DNA from 2 places in the Mogibacterium sp. CM50 genome. Region 2 is predicted to be linked to the other one. Evidence: predicted binding sites of a transcription regulator. Region 2 holds the regulator's gene; the other holds the start of a gene.
The links. Region 2 encodes HrcA, which represses chaperone genes, less so after heat shock. Its sites were predicted from a motif close to TTAGCACTCNNNNNNNNNGAGTGCTAA; they were not measured.
Positions count from the first base shown of each region.

Region 1: HMPREF1152_RS00445 (Hsp20/alpha crystallin family protein) is a predicted target of HrcA. The motif match lies at 1,395-1,421, and genes of this name have one in related genera.

Region 1 covers NZ_ALNL01000006.1:24,898-33,301, reverse strand. Annotated here, with positions in the region: partial or broken gene HMPREF1152_RS10015 (IS1 family transposase) at 1-91, opposite strand, end outside; tRNA gene HMPREF1152_RS00460 (tRNA-Met) at 363-438, opposite strand; tRNA gene HMPREF1152_RS00455 (tRNA-Leu) at 451-539, opposite strand; tRNA gene HMPREF1152_RS00450 (tRNA-Asn) at 550-624, opposite strand; gene HMPREF1152_RS00445 (Hsp20/alpha crystallin family protein) at 884-1,309, opposite strand; gene HMPREF1152_RS00440 (YwaF family protein) at 1,481-2,149, opposite strand; gene HMPREF1152_RS00435 (tetratricopeptide repeat protein) at 2,175-3,188, opposite strand; gene HMPREF1152_RS00430 (B12-binding domain-containing radical SAM protein) at 3,169-4,698, opposite strand; gene argS (arginine--tRNA ligase) at 4,710-6,428, opposite strand; gene HMPREF1152_RS00420 (DUF523 domain-containing protein) at 6,425-6,934, opposite strand; gene HMPREF1152_RS00415 (endonuclease MutS2) at 7,007-8,404, opposite strand, start outside.
Region 2 covers NZ_ALNL01000039.1:20,301-28,704, reverse strand. Annotated here, with positions in the region: gene HMPREF1152_RS05775 (AsnC family transcriptional regulator) at 1-77, shown strand, start outside; gene HMPREF1152_RS05770 (acetate--CoA ligase family protein) at 79-1,491, shown strand; gene dnaJ (molecular chaperone DnaJ) at 1,733-2,866, opposite strand; gene dnaK (molecular chaperone DnaK) at 2,952-4,814, opposite strand; gene grpE (nucleotide exchange factor GrpE) at 4,898-5,608, opposite strand; gene hrcA (heat-inducible transcriptional repressor HrcA) at 5,601-6,650, opposite strand; gene HMPREF1152_RS05745 (LVIVD repeat-containing protein) at 6,938-8,287, opposite strand.

The DNA of each region.
Region 1 (8,404 bases), on a different contig from region 2:
ACTCAGGGCAAAACCATCTCTGCGTACCTGAACTATTCTTTCCATGTCTGATACATTTGGCTCCACAATATGGACAATTAACGCTCTTCATTCGGTATCCTCCCGATAATTCATTCTCAGAAAGATATAACGCCAATACATGTTGAAATTTCAACTGTTAACAAGCATTCTAAACACGTTTTTTGTCCACCCTCTATCTTCTTTCAAAAAAGATAAAACCGCTATAGCCATTGAAATTTCAATGGCTATAGCGGTTTTGTAACACGTTTTTTGTCCTATAAGCCACAAAAGACCGGCAATACGCCACTGTTTAATCCATTGCACTAAAAAACCGCAGACATCAGCCTACGGTTAAATTTCGTTGGTTGCGGGGACAGGACTTGAACCTGCGGCCTCCGGGTTATGAGCCCGACGAGCTACCAACTGCTCTACCCCGCGATATTTAATTATTGGTGCCGGAAACCGGGGTCGAACCGGTACGAGAATCACTTCTCACGGGATTTTAAGTCCCGGGCGTCTGCCAATTCCGCCATTCCGGCACAAAATCAATGGCTCCGAGGGTGGGGCTCGAACCCACAACCTACCGGTTAACAGCCGGTTGCTCTGCCATTGAGCTACCTCGGAACATCTTCCCACGTTCGCGACTTCCTTATTTTATACTAACCATCATGTCATGTCAAGATTTTTATAGTCAGTATATCATAATTCTATGTATCATTTCATCATTCCGTTATTTTGGAACCTGCATTATTAAATCATTTCTTTAATGAACTATATTATATCAGACAAGCAGCCGAAGCTAACCGCCCCGGCTACTCATCTTGTCACTTTTAATTTTACACCTTTAAGAAGTTATACAATCATTTGTGCTTCTTATGTTACACTATCCTTCAATCTCAATAACACGTGAATTGTCAAGCTCCTGCCGGTTTCGCTTTGGGATATCCAATGTTAACACGCCATCTGCCATGCTTGCATGTATATCCTCCTGCTTTACGCCCTTTCCCAAGTAGAACTGACGCTGATAGCTTCCATAATAGCGTTCTCTTCTTACATACTTACCATTATCATCCTTTTCATCATCAGATGACTTTGCATTAGCTGAAATCGTAAGATAATCCTGATCAAGCTTGATACTTACATCTTCCTTCTTCAACCCCGGCATATTCACCTTTAGCTCATATCCACCTTCTGTTTCTTTAACATCGGTTCTCATGAGCTTCGATGCATCCCAGCGTCTAAAGAAGTCACGATCAAAGTCATTCATAAAATTATCAAATACGTTTTCTCCAAAAATTGCAGGTAACATTCTATCACACCTCCTCATTTTCTACTCTCTGTAAGCCTTAACTATAATCTCATCTCTGCTTACATCTATAGTATAGGCGTAATTGTTAGCACTGTCAACTGTTGAGTGCTAATCTTCATAGTGTCGTCACATTTCTTTAGCGATTTCTCTTACTTAACTATATACGTTAAGCTAATCGTGCATTTTGATTGCGGCATATGCTCTGTCCAGCAGCGGTTCGCCTCCTGAAATTACAGCAGTCAATAACACAAACAGCATATATTTGTTCAACTGTAACGGAATACCGGGTGGAAGCTCAGTCAGATAGCCGTAATTGCTACCGAGCATAGCATTTACAATAACGAGAAATGCATTCATCACTACCGTCATAACGCATGCATCAATTACGCAGAGCTTTACGTCGTTTCTGGCAATAACCATGATTGATCCCATAGCTATAAAGCAATGTGTAGAAACGAAGGTAAGATTGGTCAAGTGTGGCCACATAAAATCCGACGGATCCGGAAAGACAAAAGCGATCACAGCTCCAACCAGTCCCATCCAGGCAAAAAACCTAGCCACCTTCGGTTTATTGAAAAAATATCCAGCAGCTGACATCAAAGCTGCCAGCCTGCAGTGGTATAAGGGAAGACCTTCCTTAATCAGTAGCGCCTTGTCTCCCAAATACCACGCGAACATAACAGCCTGCAAGGCCACACTGATAATCAGCACGGCCTTGAGTAGTTTTTCGTTTTTTCTAAATTTAACTGCGATAGCTATTGATACCGCAAATATTACATATATGAGCATCATATTGAGATACGGTTCGCCGTCCATCTCGTACCTGAAGAAATGCGACATCGACACCTCCACTCCATAGTATAAATTATTGATTTCCACTCTCTTGCTTAATATTGTTTTTTACGATTTCAATCTTATTAAGATATTTGACAGCATTTGCTTGATCACCTATAGCCGCATAGACAGAAGCCAGTTCTTCCATGATATCTGTGTTGCTAGGTGTGTATACCAATGCCTGCTTGTAGTAGTCGATGGCCGGTTCCGCATTACCCAGGGAAGCCTCAGATACGGCCAGATAGTACCACAACGGCCACCAATCCTTGTAATTCCCATCAGTATATTGCGAAAGAATGTTAATTCCTCCCATATAATCCCCACTGAGAACGCAGTTCACACCCTCCTCGATCTTGACCGGCTCCCTGAGCGCATCTAACCTCTCGGAAATTTCACTCCTCAGCTCCTCAATCTCCGGGTCACCCGTTGCCGCAGTCCGTTCGATGAATTTTGCCCATGTGAGGTCAGCTTTTATATATAGCCCCAGGTTAGCGTATCCGTATCCGAGGAAGTAATATCCCATCACGAAGTCAGGGTGAAGCATCGTAAGTAGCTCAAATATTTCCAACGATTCAGCCTTAAAGCTACCTACATACTCCTCGTCCTCATTCTCCCGCTCATATGCATCCTTGCAGGCTCTGCCGTATAGATAGAGTGCATCTCGCGACCTTGAGTCGAATATGAGCACCGCTCTGAAAAACATTGCCGCAAGCTCGTAATTCCCCGACTGTCCGTATTTTGCGCCTTCTGCAATTAACGCCTTTGAGGCATCGTCTCCAAAGAGCTGCTTAATATACGCAACATAGTTGTCCTTGTATTCAAAGTTGGTATCCGCTCCGATTACCCTAGCCATTCCAAATGCGATAGTTAGAGTAGATAGCTCATCGCCAACTCCGGCAGCGATTGGAACAGGAACGCCGTGTAGTATATCGTAGATGCCTGCCTCGCTTAGATATTTATCTGAAAGCTCATCAAACAAAATACCTCCATTTGATTTCTGGAGGTATGTTGCTATGCGATCTTGCTTAGTGTTTTGCTGTGACATGTATTTCCCACCCTTTACGTTCTAATTTCCTAATCACATCCTGCGATACGTTTTTGTTCATATCGCTGTGAAGCACCTCCTGCAGCACCTGCAGTTTCAAGGTATCTTCGTTCTTATCATACAAATCTGCCGCATATGTATACAGCACTCTGTACATATTCTCTTCCTTGCCCAGCTTGCGAGATAAATCGTTTCTCATGATAAACGATGTGAGTCCATCGAAAAATTCAAATGGTCTGAGACCGGCATCAAACATAATCTTATTGATAGAATCCTCAAAGCCATGTTCAAAGGTCTTGACCGTATTTGCTATCAGTTTAATCCTCACGATGCTTGCAGCAGAGAGATAATCGCTTGCAATGACCTCATTAGGGCACTCTCTGCTGTACTCATATCCGAACTGCTCGGCACGCTGTCTGAACATCGTTCCCCTCTTGATGCGCAACACCTCTATATCAAAGGTATCTGCATGAAGATTGTATATCTTGTTAAAGGCTCTTTCAAACAGCTCTATCGTCTCACCCGGAAGACCCACACGCTGCACCACTCTGACGTCAACCTCGCTGTTCTGAAGCAGCTTTGTGACATTGTACATAAGCTGGTATATATTCTCCTTACGTCCTGCTGCGGCCAGCGCAGTCGCATTGGTGGTCTCGATATCAACATCGAAATGAAACAATCCGGGTCTGGCTTCACTTAGAAGCTCAACTGTCTCCTCATCGAGCAAATCACCATTAATATCAAATATAAAGGATGTAATTCCATTGTCATTATTGATTAGATATTCCCAGATTCTGTACGCTCTGGCCACATCATAGTTAAACCACTTCTCGACAAAGGTCACCTTGCCAACCTTCTTAACCAGGAAATATCTCAGCTCATTACAAATCCTATTGAGAGAAAGCGAACGGAGCGACATGCCCGGCATATACTGAGAATAGTGGCAGGTGTCGGGAACTCCGCGAGACGATTCGTAGTATACGTTCTCACCTTCTGCCACTTCGAATTTATCGTACGTAAAAGGTATATCTTCGTAGCGAATCGGCTCTCCAATCTTATTGACCAATATCTCGTCATTCTCTCGATAAGCGAGACCATCTATATTCTCGAAGTCAAAACTGTATGTGATAATTGATCTCACAAAGTCAAACAACACCTTCTCGCACTCACCGCGGAACACATAGTCAATCTCCGGATGCGCCTGCATGAACTCACGTGTCTCAAAGCTGACCTCCTTACCGCCCACAACAGCGATACAGCTCGGTACGGCCTTCTTAATCAATTCGCAGATGTGCGCTATCTTGAATTCATTCACTTCATCGCAGTGAAAATATAGAATGTTGTATTTCTCTCCCAGCAATTCTTCATAAATTCTCTGGTCAGGATCGCTCAGGTCAAATTCCCTGAGATACACGTCCAGCGGTGCATTCCCAACGACGTTGTACATATTCTTAAGTGCTAGCTTTGAATCAAAGCATTCTGTCTTGACTGTGCTGAGCAGTAGCTTCATCGTCGTCTCCCCTACATCTTATCAGGCGCCTGTATGCCGAGAATTGCCAAGCAGTCGGCAATCGTAATCTTAGAAGCATACACCAGCGCTAGTTTAGCCATCTTCTCATCCTCGTTATCTACTAAGATATGTTCATCGTGATAGAACCTGTTAAAACCCTGAGCGATATCTATCAGGTGTCTGGTCAGTATCGATGGCTCATACTTAGCAGCGGCCTCTCTGATTACCTCCGGAACCCTGTAGATCAGCTTGGTCAGCTCATATGCGCTTTCAGATGTCACATAGCTGAAAGCGCCGATGTCTGAGTTTTGAATCTTGCTCAGCTCCTCCTGCGAAGCATTTCTAAGAACACTGGACGCTCTTGCATGTGTGTACTGAACATAAGGACCCGTCTCTCCATCGAAGTTTAGTACCTTATCCCACGAGAACACATAATCCTTGATTCTGTTGTTGGACAGTTCCTGGAATATTACCGCACCGATTCCGACTTCTCTTGAGATCTCATCAATATCAACCCCGCCCGTATTCTTCTCTTCGATGATCTCCCTGGTTTTCTCAACAGCCTTGCTCAGCACATCCTCAAGAAAAACCACTCTGCCCTTACGAGTCGACATCGTACCATCTTCGAGGCTAACCAGTCCAAAAGGGACGTGGATACAATCCTTTTGCCAACTGTACCCCATTAATTCCAGCACCTGCTTCCACTGCTTGAAATGCAGATTCTGCTGAGTTGCAACAACGTATATATTTTTGTAGAAATCATAGTGCTGCTTTCTATATATTGCAGCAGCTATATCTCTAGTAGCATATAGACTTGATCCGTCGGACTTGGTAATAACAGCCGGCGGCATACCATAATCTTCCAGATCCACGATCTGAGCACCTCGTGATTCGTGCATCAAGCCCTTATCCTTGAGCTCCTGCAACACAGAGGGCATCTTGTCTGAATAGAAGCTCTCGCCGGCATATGAGTCGAACTCTATCCCAAGCATCTTGTACACTCTGTTAAATTCCTTGAGACTCAGATCTCTAAACCTCTTCCAGAGAGCAACCTCTTCTTCTGCTCCGTTCTCAAGCTTGGCAAACGTCTCTCTAGCCTTATCATCCAGACTTGGATCTTTCTCAACCTCTTCATGGAATTTAGTATAATATTTAAGCAACGATTTAATCGGGCTCCGTTCAAGCTCATCCTCACTGCCCCACAATCTATATGCAACAATCATCTTGCCGAACTGTGTGCCGTAATCACCGAGATGGTTGATTCTTACAACATCATAGCCTGTCGCTTTATACAGCTTATGGATGGAATTTCCGATTACGGTGCTCCTGATATGGCCAATGTGGAACGGTTTGGCAATATTAGGCGATGAGAATTCGACTATAACCGTCTTGCCCTCACCAATATTGGATTTTCCGTAATCAGCACCGGTACGAATCACCTCTGTGACAACGTTTTTAACGAACACATCCTTGCGGATAAACATGTTCACATATGCGTTTACCCGCTCTACCTTCTCAAAAATCGACTCGGATTCAATTGTCTCAGCTATTCCGGCAGCTATCATCTGTGGCGCTTCCCTCATCATCTTCGCTAGTCTGAAACAAGGGAATGCAAAATCGCCATTGTTAGAATCAGCTGGCACCTCAATCATTTCAGCGATTTCATCTGCGCTTAGCCCTATATCCTGCTTAGATATAATTTGTGCTATCTGTAACTTGTAGTCGATCATTTCTCGGCCTTCTCCTCTACGTTTAATCTCTCTTTAAAATTCTTTTCACTCATAACCGGAACATTGCGTTCCTTGAGCATCCCGGCAAATATTCCATCTCCAGGTATCAGCACCCCTGCAAAGGTTCCATCGTATATCATATCGCTACCGCACGAAGGGCTGTTTGCCTTTAGTATAGCACCCTCTATCGTTTCACCTGTAGATTCGCATTTCCGAAGCACCTCGTTCATTGAGATATTAGCCCCATTGAAGAAATTTGCGGTTCTATCCTTACCGTCCTTATCTATTACACGTTCTTCAACACTGCCATCAGGCATAGTCACCAACTGATGCTCTGCCGGTGGTCTGGGCGACTCCAGTTTACCTGCTGTCTCTGGGCAGACTGCAATAACGGAGTGATTGCGGCAAAACTCGATGACATCCTCGTTCAAATTATTCCCGCCATTATATTTGCAATTAATTCCTAAAAGGCATCTGCTAACGACGTACATTGACACTATCCCCATTATCAATCTCTAATCAATTAATTATATATCAAAACCGGCTTTTTAGTAACCTTTTTGAACGGTTTAAGCTCATTATTTATCTATAAATGTGACAACTGTCACCCCTTCGCCGCCCTGATCATACGAAGCTCCCGCTATAGACTTGATATTTTTGTTGCGTTTGAGCATCTGTCTGAGTCCTGTGCGCAGAATTCCTTCTCCTCTTCCGTGCACAATCCGGACTTCATTTACGCCGGCAAGAAACGCGTCATCGATATACTTGCTTACTTCCATCTCGGCGTCATCCAAATTCTTGCCTACCACGTTGATAGATGGTGAAATCGTCCTCACCTTAGATGTATTCATAACAGCATAGTTTTCGCGTTTGCGTGCTTTATTGCCAGGTCTGTTGTCCTCAATGATCACTACATCCTTGAGCTTTGCTCCCATCTTGAGCGCACCTATCCTTACAGTCAGACTGCCGGATGCATCCGGCGGAGTCTCAACCTCTCCGTTTTGACCCAGCTTTAATAATTTGATACGAGTCCCTCGCTTGAGCTCCTCGGCTTTAGGGACATTGCTGTTCTTAACCTCTTTAGGTGCAGCAGCATTTTTGATATACTTCTCTCGAAGTTTGCGTTTACTCTCAGCCACAGCCGCGGAGGAATTGTCACGGTTTTCCTTGGCAGCCTTCCTAAGCTCTTTGCTAACCTCTTTAACGGTTCTATTTGCATCGCTTATTATGTCTCGAGCCTCTTCCTTAGCAGACTCAATGATCCTACGCTTGCTATCCTTAGCTGCTGCCAGCTTTTCTTCGGCATCCATGAGCTTGCGATTCGCCTCCGCCTCCATCGCCTCAGCTCTAGCAAGAACTTCATCTGCTCTGTTTTGATCAGCCTCAACACGTGAAACCGCCCCCTCGAATTCGATGTCATTCTCATTCATCAAGGAGATAGCTCTATCGATTATCGCCGAATCCAGACCAAGCTTCCTGGAAATCTCAAACGCGTTGGACTTTCCCGGCAAGCCGATCTTGATCTTATACGTAGGTGAAAGTGTCTCCATATCGAATTCCATCGATGCGTTTTCAACCCCTTCAGTCGATAGTGCGTATTTTTTAAGCTCGGTATAATGCGTCGTTGCAACAATATGCGCCCCTTTTGTCTTTAGCACCTCCAGCATTGCAATTCCCAGGGCAGCACCTTCTGCGGGATCCGTTCCTGAACCGATCTCGTCGAGGAGTACGAGTGAATTCGCGTCTGCATTTGCAATAATATCGGCCGTATTCAGCATGTGCGACGAGAACGTACTTAGATTGTTCTCGATGCTCTGTTCGTCTCCAATCTCTGCAAATACATCTCTAAAAATTGGTATGCGGCTCTCCTCACAGCATGGAATATGCAGCCCAGATTCAGTCATCAGAATGAATAATCCGATAGTCTTGAGCGTAACCGTCTTACCTCCGGTGTTAGGTCCTGTTATGAGCAGCGT
Region 2 (8,404 bases):
ACGACTTTCTTCAAAATCGTTTGGAGACCGGCTCTCCGAAATGCCGCTTCTCCACAGATCCTGAGGAGGTGAAATAAGATGATTGTAAAACATCCTCGCGATTATGTAATAGATAATCTTCAGTATGCATTAAATCCAAAATCTATCGCGGTAGTCGGTGCCAGCCGCTATTCAACAAAGGTAGGCTACAAGGTTGTAGACGGTCTGAAGCTATGGGGGTACAAAGGTGAGATCTATCCCGTTAACCCGCGCGCCGATCAAGTGAACGGTCTCAAAGCTTATCCGACCGTAAAAGACATTCCCGAAGATGTTGATTTGGCGTTCCTTGCCGTTCCGGCGCACATCGTAAAGTCCGTGTTGGAGGACTGTGTCGCCAAAAAGGTCAAAATTGTCGTTATCGCTACAAGCGCATTCAAGGAGATTGGCCGCGGTGCTTTACAGGATGAATTGACACAGTACTGCCGTGACAACAAATTGCCGCTGATCGGTCCGAACCTGGTGGGAATGGGAAGCCCGTATCTTGATTTTAACTGTGGTTTCATTCCGTACCTGCCTATCAAGGGACCTGTAGCTATGATATCGCAGTCAGGTGCCAATCTGCTGGCTGCCCTCGGGTCATCTCAAAAAGATCACTATGGCATGAGCTTCTTTGTTGGCCTTGGTAATAAGGCGGATGTGGATTTCTGTGAATTCATCGCGTATGCCGGACGAGATAAAGATACAAGGTGCCTCGCTGTATACATTGAAGGCCTGGACAGTCCGGACGCCTTTATAGAAGCGTGCCGCAGTGTTAATAAACCGATAGTCACCATAAAGGTCGGCGGTTCAAAAATTGGTGAAAAAGCGGCGTTTGCACATACTGCATCCGAAAATGCCGGGACTTCGGACGAATTCTATGACGAAGTATTTAAAGAGGCAGGCGCAATTCGTGCCACAACATGGGAAGAATTTCTCGACATATCTATGGCTCTCGGCATGCAGCCACCTGCAAAGGGGGACAATATCGTAATGATTACCAATGGCGGAGGCTCGGGACTGCTCAGCTGTGACCATTTCGAGCGCAGGGGGATGCCAATGCATGAGTTGCACGAAATTTCTCCTAGTCTCTCTGACCGAATTCGTGCATACATGCCTATGTTCGGTTCTCCACTCAACCCTGTTGATATCTCCGGAACCGCTTCACCGATTCAGTACAAAGGAGCTTTCATACAGGCAATACGCGATCCTAACGTACACGGCATTATAGGGTCTATCTGCCCTACCGCAGTTACCGATGTGGATGCAGTTACCGATGTGGTTATACGCATACACGATACCTACCGTCACCTGGGCAAACCGTTTATCATGGAGTGCCAAGGCGGTAACGAGTGCCAGGAGGCCATACTTAAGCTCAGAGATCATGGTATCCCTGCTTATGCAACTGCCGAACAAGCTGTCAACGCCATGGTAGCCTTATATCGTTACGGCCAAATCAGTTTGAATCGCAAGTAATGACGGTCTATTAATCAAACACATTTGATGAATAACTTAATGAGCCGGGAGCATATCGGCATGCTTCCGGCTCACATTTTATCCACCCTATATCTTCCTTCAAAAAAGATACAGCCGCTGTACCCATTGAAAATTTCAACGTTCACAGCGACTTTTACCAGCTGTTGTTGTCCTGTGACTTATTTTTAGCAACACATCTCGGCCTATAACTTAAACGTTACCTCTACCCAAGCTCAACTCACTAGCTGCCCAGCTTCAGGTTGTCAAATTCCTTTTTACGAGGATATGCATCCGGCGTGAACTCCTCAGCCATATTCTTGATTGCCTTCTTCTCCTTAGCGCTCAGCTTAGTTGGAACCTCAATATTCACCTTGACATACAGGTCTCCATATCTGCCGGTTCTAGGATTTTTGACACCCTTGCCTTTGAGCCTAAAATTCGATCCGGTCTGTGTTCCGGGTGCAAGCGTATACGAATACGTCTCGTTGAACCCCGGCACCTTGACCTTGTCGCCGAGCACCGCCTGGTCGTAGGTAATAGGCATTGTCAGGTACAGGTCGTCGCCACGTCTCTTGTATACCTTGTGTGGCTTTACATTTATTACTATGTACAGGTCGCCAAATGGGCCACCGTTAACTCCCGGCTCACCCTCGCCCCGAATCGGGATGATGCTGTCGCTGTCGACACCCGCCGGAATGTCAATCTTGAGCGTAACGGTCTTTCTCACCGAACCCTTGCCGTGGCAGTCCGGGCACGGTGTATCGATAACCTGACCGGTTCCACCGCACGCATCACAAGTCGTCACATTCTGGAATGTTCCAAACGGAGTCTGCGATACATGTGACACCTGGCCGGTTCCACCGCACTTCTCACATGTGTGCTTGCCCGTACCCGGAGCCGTTCCCTCTCCGTTACACTTCTTGCACTTAACGTCCTTAGTGAGTCTAATTTCCTTACGACAGCCAAATATCGCCTCAGTAAATTCGATCGTAATCGATTTCTGCAGGTCACTGCCCTTGCGAGGACCGTTTCGCCTTGCACTGCGTCCTCCGAAGCCACCAAAGCCGCCGCCAAACATATCGAAGATATCTTCAAAGCCGCCGAAACCGCCAAAACCGGCTCCGCCACCTTCAAAGCCGGCATTAGGATCTACTCCGGCATGACCGAATCTATCATATTTGCTCTTCTTATCAGGATCCGACAATACAGCATAGGCCTCATTGGCTTCCTTGAATTTTTCTTCGGCTTCCTTGTCGCCGGGATTCTTATCCGGATGGTATTTCATAGCCATCTTGCGATAAGCCTTCTTTATCTCGGCTTCGGAAGCTCCTTTCCGGATGCCCAGCACCTCGTAATAATCTCTCTTATCAGCCATATCATTTCCTTCCAACGATAATTTATATAATCAGTGAACTGCCGGCACGCTGTGCCGGCAGTAACCATCTGTTAGTATTCAGACACTACTTATCTTCGTCTACAACCTCATAATCAGCGTCTACAGTGTTTCCGCCAGGACCTGCACTCTGTGCTCCTGACTGAGCCTGTGCACCTGCATCTGCGCCATCACCGGCAGCACCTGTCTGAGCTTGTGCTTCCTGATAAATTCTGCTTGAAATCGGATAGAACGCCTGTGTCAGCGCTTCGCTCTTAGCCTTAATGTCTTCAACGTCGTTAGCCTCTACAGCCTTCTTGAGATCCTCTCTAGCTGCGTCAACCTTAGACTTCTCGTCAGCAGTTACCTTGTCACCGAGCTCGTTCATCTGCTTTTCAGTCTCGAAGAGAATTCCTTCAGCTTGGTTCTTAACCTCGACCTCTTCCTTTCTCTTCTTATCCTCCTCGGCATATTGCTCAGCTTCCTTGATCTTAGCGTTAATCTCGTCCTCAGAAAGCTTTGTTGAGGATGTAATTGTAATCTGCTGCTCCTTACCCGTACCAAGATCCTTAGCGCTTACATTGACGATACCGTTAGCATCGATGTCAAATGTAACCTCGATCTGTGGGATTCCGCGAGGAGCAGGAGCAATGCCCGTGAGCTGGAATCTACCAAGTGTGATATTGTCGGCTGCCATCTCTCTCTCTCCCTGCATTACGTGCACATCCACCGCTGTCTGATTGTCTGCTGCTGTTGAGAATATCTGACTCTTCTTGGTTGGAATAGTTGTATTTCTCTCGATTAGCTTAGTTGCAACACCACCGAGCGTCTCGATAGACAGCGACAGTGGAGTAACATCAAGCAGCAGAACGTCATTGACTTCACCTGTGAGTACGCCTGCCTGGATAGAAGCTCCGATTGCTACGCACTCATCCGGGTTGATACCCTTGAACGGCTCCTTACCTGTTACCTTCTGAACAGCTGCCTGAACTGCAGGAATACGTGTCGAACCGCCGACTAGGATGACCTTAGCGATGTCTGAATTTGTAACACCCGCATCTGCCATAGCCTTTTTCATAGGCTCGATACTTCTCTCAACCAGTCCGCTTGTGAGCTGATCAAATCTGGCTCTTGTAAGATCCATGTCCATATGGAGCGGACCCTCATCAGTTACAGTGATAAATGGCAGATTGATCTTAGTGCTCTGTGCACTTGACAGCTCCTTCTTGGCCTTCTCCGCAGCTTCCTTAAGTCTCTGCAGAGCCATGTTGTCCTTTCTGAGGTCAACTCCGTGCTCAGACTTGAACGAATCTGCCAGGAAGTCCAGAACGGCATTATCAAAATCATCACCGCCAAGGTGTGTATCACCGTTTGTAGCAAGCACCTCAAATACTCCATCCCCAAGCTCTAGCACAGACACATCGAATGTACCGCCGCCAAGGTCGTAGACAAGAATCTTCTGTGCTCCATCCGCCTTATCCAGTCCATAAGCAAGCGATGCAGCAGTTGGCTCGTTGATAATTCTCTTAACGTCCAGACCGGCAATCTTACCGGCATCCTTAGTAGCCTGCTTCTGAGCATCTGAGAAATATGCCGGAACCGTGATGACAGCCTCTGAAACCTTTTCCCCCAGATATGCCTCAGCGTCAGACTTGAGCTTACCGAGAATCATAGCAGAGATGTCCTGTGGAGTATAGCTCTTTCCATCAATCTCTACAGTATAGCTCTCTCCCATGTGTCTCTTGATAGAAGCAATCGTTCTATCCGGGTTTGTGATTGCCTGTCTCTTAGCCGTCTCTCCGACAAGTCTCTCACCATTCTTAGTGAATGCTACGACGGACGGTGTAGTTCTTGCACCCTCTGCATTAGCGATTACAACAGGTTCTCCGCCTTCCAGAACAGACACGCAGCTGTTCGTAGTTCCCAAATCAATTCCAATAACCTTACTCATTGTTTATTTCCTTCCTTTCGTATCCGAAATCCATTATTTACTAAATTATTTATATACAAACGCGGTTCCCCGCGATTTTGTCACTATTTCGCAACAGTTACCATTGTCGGTCTGATGACCTTGCCGTTAAGACTATAGCCCTTCTGCAGCACATTGCACACCTTGTTGCTGTCGTATTCCTCATCGTCGGCCGTCATAACCGCATTGTGAATCTTAGGGTCAAATTCCTCACCGAGCGCTCGCAGCTCCTCGAGCCCCGCTTCGCTCAGAGCGCTTAGCAACTGATCGAAAATAAGCCTCATGCCTTGAGCGTATCCCTCTGCATCCGCCGCAGGATCACTCGCCAACGCTCTCTCGAAGTTGTCGAGCACGCCCAGCAGTTCAACGACGAGCTTTTCATTTGCATACGCGTGGATATCCGCCTTTTCCTTGGCGACACGCTTCTTGTAGTTCCGGAACTCTGCCATAAGCCTCAGATACCTGGAATCGCCATCCTCTTCAGGCTTATCGGTTTCATTCTCCGACCTCTGAGTCTGATCAGACGTACCATCGCCCTCGGCTTCGCTGTCAGGCACATCCTTCGCTTCGTTATCAGCTTTGTCAGCATCCAGAGGCTCTGTCTTGCCATCTACCTCGGCTTCGGTCTTGACTTCTGCATCTGCCGGCTTCGCATCTGAGCCTGTTCGCTGAGCATTCGAAGAATTCTCTTTCCGGCTCTCCGCAGCTTCTACCTGCTTATCAGCTGTCTTATCACCAGCCTCATTAATATTATCCTTCTTGTTCTCTTCAGTCATTCTTGTGTTCCTTTCCATCGTTTAGCAAGAACGATTTGCTGAGGTTCTCCGTAAGGTATTCCATTATTGAAGTAACCTCGCTATAGTTCATCCTGGTTGGTCCGATTACTCCAATCTTGCCTATCAGCTTGCCATCCACGTGATATGTCGCGGTGACCAGCGAGCAATCCTTCATCGATGAATCGATATTTTCATCACCGATGGTTACGATTACACCATCCTCACGCTCGAGCATATCTCTTGCAAATTCATCCTTCCTGCTGACAAGCTCGATGAATGCCTTGGCCTTATCGATGCTGCTGTACTCGGGAATGTTAAATATGTTGGTCAATCCCTCCATGTACAGATTGACGTTGAGCATATCTTCGAGCGTCTTCATGAAGTTTGGCATAACCGTGTTTGCCAAAGGGCTCATAGCCTCGAGATCAGAATTGAAATCTGCAATGATTGATTTCTTGAGAGCCTCATCTATGGTGTTGCCCTTATAGTTATATGTCATCGATTTGCTGAGTATCTCCAGCGACTCCGGCGTATATGACACATCCACCTTGAGTGTGGTGTTCGTGACATTGCCGGCATCAGATACAATCATCAACACGATTGTGTATTCATCAACCGGCACGAGTCTGATGAACTTGAGCGTGTCGTAATTAGCCGAAGGCGTCATCGCAAATGATGCAAGCTTCGTTATATCTGAAAGCAGCTCTGCTGCGTGCTGTAACGTCTGGTTGAACTCTGCGACGCTAACTTGCATGCGCTCGTTGATTATCTGCTTTTCCTCCGGCGAGAGATCGTGCTTGCTCATAAGGCTATTTACATATAGTCTATATGCCTTATCAGAAGGCACACGCCCTGCCGAGGTATGCGGGTGTGTCAGATATCCGAGCTCTTCAAGGTCAGCCATTTCATTTCTGATAGTCGCCGGGCTGACACCTAATCCATATCTCTTAGCAAGCGAACGAGAACCGACCGGCTCTGCGTTCTTAACGTAGTCTGTGATAATTGCCTGGAGGATCTGAAGCTTTCTCTCACCTATTTCCATTGTATTTCCTCCTTACCTGAATTTTGTTAGCACTCATCAATCCGGAGTGCTAATCACTACACATAGTGTACTATCGACCTCCCCCGGTGTCAACATCAAAACATGAGTGTAATATGTTTTTTTCGTGAAGCGATTCAAGGGCCTTCCTCTAAACTAGAAATTGTACGTAGTCGAAGAGTCCGCGGTTAATACGCAAAATGGCACCATCCGGTAATTGTACGGGTGATGCCATTTTTTAGCAAGCTAATTATTTATGTGCTATGTGTGCGTTTCCAAGCTGTTCATAATTAAACTGTGCAACGAACGATGTAAAGTCCGTCCTGATAAGTATCGACATAGATATAGCCTCTGTCATCTACTACACAGTCCTCAGCATGACCAACGTGTGGTCCCGGGAACAGGGTCCCGTCCTCGATATCGAACCATGTGCCTTCCGGATCCGGTGGCATGAAGTAAGCGATTTCCTTAGGTATGAACGGATCCGACACATCGTAGATGCGAAGTCCGGCCTGGAAGTGACAGTTGTAGACTCTGTCGTCTCTCTGCTCCAGGCAGTCCTGCCCGAATAGGTCGAACATGTTGTGTGGACCGAACACCACTCTCTGGCCATCGATGATGTTGAAGTTCTCACCGTGGCACTTCCTGTACTCCGCCGGTACCTCCGGATAAGGGAATACCGAGATAAGTGCCGGATTCTCCTTATCGGAAGTCTCAACCATACCGATGATGTTCATTGGCTGGCTGGTGATCTTGTGGAACATGCCTTCTTCTCTGTTGTTGTCAAAGTACCATGTTCTCTCACCCTCCGTAGTTACTACAGCAAAGGGCTTATCACCTAAGGGCATTGCTGTGTGAACAGCTGCGCCTGCCTGACCGTTACCAAATGGCGGGTTGAGAGGCACATTGCCCAGAAGTCTGGGTCTGGTCTTGTCGTGTACGTCAATCATGCAGAATCCAACGTTAGGGAATGCTGCATATACTACGTCGTCCTTAACTGTGATTGCGTGGCCGTTAGGCAGCTTCATGAACGGCTCTGTACCAACCTCCGGAATATCGGAAGCCTTCTTGTTGCCCAAATACTGGCCATCAGCCCACCAGCTGCCAACCTCAGTTGGGTTAGTCGGATCTGAAATATCAACGATTCTCAGAATGTATCCCGTGTAGTTGCGCTTGCTGCCCATGATATAAGCGTAGTCGCCGCCGTTATAGAAGCTTCTGTGCACTCCCGGACCATCCTCACACTCGAACTGTCCGAGGAACTTAGGGTTAAGTGGATCGCTCTCGATATCATAGAGCTTAAATCCGCCCCAGAACGGTTGATCGTGAGTACCGTGCAGCACCCTCATCGTGCCGCCATAGCAAGCGAGAAGCTTGCCGTCTGCCACCTGCAGCTTGGCAAGGCTCTGCCCATCGTGAACCTCACCAATCCAGTCGCCCTCTACCCACTTAGCTGTCGGATTTGCCGGATCTGTCACATCGACGATATTAAATCCGTTATCACGGAAGCATGCAGTATACAAATAATATCTGCCATCCTTAGTACGGTGCATTCCCATCTGGAAGCCCGGTTTTTTGTTCAAATCAGAGTATCCTATGAACTCCGTGTTCTTGAACAGCATCTGTTCTCTTCTAGACATTTTACCCCCCTGTTAATGTTATATATAAGCCTCATATGCTTTCAATTGATGTATCTATACGATATCATCAATTGGACTATATTAGAACCTGCCAAAAACGAATGGACATTCATGCAG